Linked DNA regions of Defluviitalea raffinosedens. The protein of the gene in region 1 interacts with the protein of each later gene in a pairwise test. Links are inferred from orthologs where the notes say so. Each region holds a gene or a part of one and is shown in the gene's direction. Other genes may lie near its edges.

What was found. The genes of interacting proteins can lie anywhere in the genome.
Region 2: the proteins of thrS (region 1) and rplA interact in binary tests that used the Escherichia coli proteins (3 or more experiments, as listed by UniProt). The link is inferred for Defluviitalea raffinosedens from one-to-one orthologs.

Annotation. Positions count from the first base shown.
Region 1 is NZ_JAFBEP010000028.1:1,603-4,608, reverse strand. What follows is about bases 56-3,006. They hold thrS (threonine--tRNA ligase), read left to right. Parts: upstream 56-537; coding sequence 538-2,475; downstream 2,476-3,006. Other genes in these bases: infC (translation initiation factor IF-3), read left to right, coding at 2,705-3,006; ytxC (putative sporulation protein YtxC), read left to right, coding at 56-191. In the rest of the region: more of ytxC, read left to right, coding at 1-55. UniProt on the Escherichia coli protein: Catalyzes the attachment of threonine to tRNA(Thr) in a two-step reaction: L-threonine is first activated by ATP to form Thr-AMP and then transferred to the acceptor end of tRNA(Thr). The rate-limiting step is amino acid activation in the presence of tRNA.
Region 2 is NZ_JAFBEP010000001.1:206,015-208,859, reverse strand. It holds rplA (50S ribosomal protein L1), read left to right. Parts: upstream 1-997; coding sequence 998-1,693; downstream 1,694-2,845. Other genes in the region: rplL (50S ribosomal protein L7/L12), read left to right, coding at 2,505-2,845; rplJ (50S ribosomal protein L10), read left to right, coding at 1,953-2,462; rplK (50S ribosomal protein L11), read left to right, coding at 507-932; nusG (transcription termination/antitermination protein NusG), read left to right, coding at 1-431. UniProt on the Escherichia coli protein: One of the primary rRNA binding proteins, it binds very close to the 3'-end of the 23S rRNA. Forms part of the L1 stalk. It is often not seen in high-resolution crystal structures, but can be seen in cryo_EM and 3D reconstruction models.

The DNA of each region.
Region 1 (3,006 bases):
ATAAAGAGATCAATTATGATGATTTGCTCGTCAGTGCCCTGATCACTATTGCTCCCAGACAAATAGTGATTCACCATTATGAAGCGATTCAAAACAAACCGCTGATTGAAACTATAAGCAGTATTTTTCAAGGTAAAGTAACCCTGTGTCCTAAATGTGAATTTTGTTTAAACTCCAATGAAATTAATTAGTTTTATGCATAATAATTTGACTTCTTGACAAAATATGTGAAGGTGTTATAATTGTAAAAACTAATATAATGTTGAACTCGATGAAGAGAAGAGTAGTCAAAGGGTAGTTTACAGAGAGAAGATACATAAGCTGAGAGTATCTTTAAACGGAATTTGACGAAGACCACCTCTGAGAGGCCCTAATCCGGTTCGGTGATCCCGTTATCATCATTATTTAAAGAGGTTTCCAATGAAACAATAAGGGTGGAACCGCGGGAGAAACAATACTCTCGTCCCTTTTCGCAATGAAGAGGGCGAGAGTTTTTTTGTATAATTAATAATTCATTATAAGGAAGGAGAAAGGAAATTGGTTAAAATTAGATTAAAAGACGGAAGTGTAAAAGAGTATCCATCAGGAGTAACTGTTATCGAAGTTGCGCAAGATTTAAGTGAAGGCTTGGCAAGAGTTGCCTGTGCAGGACTTATAAATAATGAAAGGGTAGACATTAGAACACCCATTACAGAGGATTGCGAGTTAAGCATTCTAACCTTTGATGATGAACAGGGAAAAGATGCTTTTCGTCATACAACATCTCATATATTAGCTCAAGCTGTAAAGAGATTATTCCCAAATGTTAAATTAGCCATTGGTCCTTCTATCCAGGACGGATTTTATTACGATTTTGATACGGAGCAACCTTTTAGCCCGGAAGATTTAGAGAAAATCGAAAAGGAAATGAAGAATATTGTAAAAGAAAGTTTACCAATTGAGAGATTTGAATTGCCAAGGGTTGAAGCGATTCAATTGATGCAGGAAAGAGGAGAAGATTACAAAGTTGAATTAATCAACGATCTTCCTGAAGATGCAATAATTTCTTTCTATAAGCAAGGAGAATTTGTAGATTTATGTGCGGGACCCCACCTTATGTCTACAAAACCAGTAAAGGCTTTTAAACTTTTATCCGTAGCAGGGGCTTACTGGAGAGGCAATGAAAATAATAAAATGCTTACAAGAATCTACGGAACTTCATTTACTAAGAAAGCAGATCTGGATGAATACATTAATAAATTAGAAGAAGCTAAGAAAAGAGATCATAGAAAACTCGGAAAAGAGTTAGAACTTTTTGCATTAATGGAAGAAGGTCCGGGATTCCCATTCTTCCTGCCTAAAGGAATGGAACTCAGAAATACATTGATAGAATATTGGAGAGAAAAACATAAAGCAGCAGGCTATCAGGAAATTAGTACGCCTATCATTTTAAATCAGGAATTATGGCACCGATCAGGACACTGGGATCACTATAAAGACAATATGTATGTAACTAAGATTGATGATATGGATTATGCAGTAAAGCCAATGAACTGTCCTGGAGGCATGCTTGTTTATAAAACAAAAATGCACTCTTATAGAGATTTACCAGTTAGACTGGCAGAGCTTGGCTTAGTTCATCGTCATGAATTATCCGGTGCTCTTCATGGGCTTATGAGGGTGCGTAATTTTACACAGGATGATGCCCATATCTTTATGTTGCCTGAACAGATCAAAGATGAAATTAAAAATGTAATCAATCTTATAGATGAATTCTATAATGTTTTTGGATTCAAATACCATGTTGAACTATCCACAAGACCTGAAGACAGTATGGGAAGTGATGAAGATTGGGAAAGAGCAACTACGGCATTAAGAGAAGTATTAGAGGAAAAAGGATATAATTACATCGTGAATGAAGGCGATGGAGCATTCTATGGTCCAAAGATCGACTTTCATTTAGAAGACTGCCTGGGAAGAACATGGCAGTGTGGAACCATCCAATTAGATTTTCAGATGCCAGAACGTTTTGACTTAGTATATATTGGACAGGATGGAGAGAAACATCGTCCTGTTATGATCCACAGAGTTGTATTTGGCAGTATCGAAAGATTTATCGGTATTTTGATTGAACATTTTGCAGGAGCTTTCCCAACATGGCTTGCGCCAGTACAAGTTAAAGTTCTTCCTATTTCTGAAAAATATCATGAATACGCCCAAAGTGTAGTAGAACAACTGGAGAAGAATGGTATCAAAGTTGAAGCGGATTACAGAGCTGAAAAAATAGGTTATAAGATTCGTGAAGCAAGACTTCAAAGAATTCCATATATGCTGATTGTGGGACAACAAGAACAAGAAGAAAGCAAGGTGTCAGTCAGAAGCCGTGCAAAAGGCGATGAAGGGGCACAAGCATTATCTGATTTCATAGAAAGAATTAAAGATGAAATAGCATCTAAAAAAATTGATACACAAGGACTTGACAACTCTATAGAATAATGCTATAGTTTCTTAGGATATGTTAATTAAAAAAGTAGAAACATCCGTTTCTCACCTTGCGCATTAAGTCGACAGGGTTCATACATGATTAAATGAGAAAGTATGTCATAATTATTATGATATATGTTTACTCTTTAAGGTGTATTTGAAGCGGATAGATTCTATCCGCTTTTTTTATTATATATAAGTTTTAAATACTATTGGGAGGTGCTCGGTTATTAGCGAGTTAATGATTAATGAGCAAATTAGGGACAAAGAAGTGAGACTCATTGATGTGGATGGAACGCAAATAGGAATTGTTTCTGCTAAAGAAGCGCAGATGCTGGCGAATGAAAGAAATCTTGACCTGGTTAAAATTGCGCCTAAAGCGAATCCACCTGTTTGCCGTATTATGGATTATGGTAAGTACAAGTTCGATTTGGCTAAAAAGGAAAAAGAAGCTCGTAAAAAGCAGAAAGTGATCAATGTGAAAGAAGTCAGATTGTCCCCTAATATTGAGAAGCATGATTTGGAAGTTAAAATCAAGAATGC
Region 2 (2,845 bases), on another replicon or contig:
ACAGAGGTATGCATGACCTCATCCATGAAGTGATTGTACCGCTGCATGATGCAGTTGAAATCAAGAATGGAAAGAAAAAGACAGTTCAGCGAAAAATATTCCCGGGATACGTACTGGTGAAAATGTTGATGACAGATGACACATGGTATGTTGTGAGGAATACTAGAGGAGTAACCGGATTTGTAGGACCTGGTTCAAAACCTGTTCCTCTTTCAGAGGAAGAAATAAGAGGTATGGGCATTGAACTTCCAAAAGCAAAAATTGATATAGAAGTCGGAGATGCTGTAAAAGTCATAACAGGACCGTTTGAGAATTCAGTTGGTGTAATCCAGGAAATCCATGAACATAAACGAACGGCGATTGTGAGATTATCCATGTTTGGACGAGAAACACCAGTTGAACTTGATTTTACTCAGATTCAAAAGATGTAAACAAAGAGCATGCAAAAGCATGAGCAGTGGGAGGGAAATCCCCGCAAATACCACATTATATGGAGGTGCGCTTAAATGGCGAAAAAAGTTACTGGAATGATTAAATTGCAGATTCCTGCAGGAAAGGCAACACCAGCACCACCAGTTGGACCTGCATTAGGACAACATGGTGTAAATATTATGGGATTTTGTAAAGAATTCAATGAAAGAACAGCTCAACAAGCAGGATTAATAATCCCTGTTGTAATCACTGTTTATCAGGACAGAAGCTTTACATTTATCACAAAGACTCCACCGGCAACAGTATTGCTCAAGAAAGCATGTAAAATAGAGTCCGGTTCCGGAGTACCAAATAAGAATAAAGTTGCAACCATTTCCAAAGAAGAAATCAGAAAAATTGCTGAGCTTAAAATGCCAGATTTAAATGCTTCAACTATAGAAGCTGCTATGAGCATGATTGCAGGAACAGCAAGAAGTATGGGAATTGTAGTACAAGACTAATGAACTAAGTATTTAGAACAGTGGGAGGGCATTTGTCCCCGATAATACCACAAGGAGGTAATGAAATGAAAAGAGGAAAAAAATATATCGAAGCTGCGAAATTAATCGATCGTAGCACTCTTTATGAAGCAAGAGAAGCTATGGAATTGGTTCAAAAAGTAGCTATTGCGAAATTTGATGAAACAGTAGAAGCACATATTAAATTAGGTGTTGACTCAAGACACGCGGACCAACAAGTTCGTGGTGCAGTTGTTCTCCCTCATGGAACAGGTAAAACAGTACGTGTACTTGTATTTGCTAAAGGTGATAAAGCAAAGGAAGCAGAAGAAGCAGGAGCAGATTTTGTTGGAGGAGAAGAACTGGTTCCAAAAATCCAAAATGAAGGATGGCTGGAATTTGACGTTGTTGTTGCAACACCAGATATGATGGCTGTTGTTGGACGTCTTGGACGTGTTTTGGGACCAAAAGGCTTAATGCCAAACCCTAAAGCAGGAACCGTTACTATGGACGTTGCAAAAGCAATTGCAGATATTAAAGCCGGTAAAATTGAATACCGTTTAGATAAAACAAATATTATCCACGTACCTATTGGAAAAGTATCTTTTGGTACAGATAAATTACTCGATAACTTCCAAACACTTATGAGTGCAGTTATAAAAGCAAAACCGGCAGCTGCTAAAGGACAATACCTGAAGAGCATTGCCGTATCTTCCACTATGAGCCCTGGAATCAAAATCAATCCTTTGAAGATATCAGAATAATATTCTGGTACAAGCTTTTGGTAAAAATAGTTTATTGCAACAATGTGTTGACAAATACAGAAGAAATGGATATAATATCTTTTGTTGAATAAAACTGAAAACCTTGTGGCCGCAGACAGTAGGTGCCGTATGGCGTAAAGATTTTCTACCTACCGAGGTATAGAAGTTATAAATGATTTATGATCGTTATATATAACCTCTTTGTCTGCGGGCAAAGAGGTTTTTTGATTGAATGGTTATATCCAAGGAGGTGGAAGTAGTGGCTAAATTAGATCAAAAACAAGCAGTGGTTAATGAAATTAAAGAAAAATTAAATGGTGCTGCGTCTGTTGTATTGGTTGATTACAGAGGTTTAACTGTTGAACAGGATACAGAGCTTAGAAAGAAGCTCCGTGAAGCAGGAGTAGACTACAAAGTTTACAAAAACACAATGATGAACTTCGCTGTAAAAGATACAGAGTTCGAACCTTTAAAAGATTACCTTGAAGGACCTAGCGCTATTGCGTTCAGTTATAATGATCCAACCAATGGCCCTAGAGTTCTAAATGAAATTGCATCCAAATATAAAGCTTTAGAATTTAAAGCAGGCGTTGTAGAAGGTAAATTATACGATGCACCTGGAATTACTAAGATCGCAAAGATCCCACCAAAAGAAGAATTGCTTTCCAAATTGCTTGGAAGCTTCAATTCTCCTATTGCATCTTTTGCTCGTGTAATAAAAGCAATTGCAGAAAAGAAAGCAGAAGGCTCAGAAGCTGCTGCAGAATAATGTGTGAAAAATATAAAATAAAATATTCGGAGGTGTCCTAGAATGGCAAAATTATCAATTCAAGAAATTATTGATGCTGTTAAAGAACTTACAGTTTTAGAACTTAATGAATTAGTAGAAAAATGTGAAGAAGAATTCGGAGTATCCGCTGCTGCTGGTGTTATGGTAGCTGCTGGCGCTGTAGCTGGTGGAGCTGCTGCTGCAGAAGAAAAGACAGAATTCGATGTTGAATTAACAGATGCAGGCGCTCAAAAGATTAAAGTAATCAAAGTAATCAGAGAAATCACTGGCCTTGGATTAAAAGAAGCTAAAGACCTTGTAGAAGGCGCTCCAAAAGTAGTTAAAGAAGGCGTTGCAAAAGAAGAAGCTGAAAGCTTAAAAGC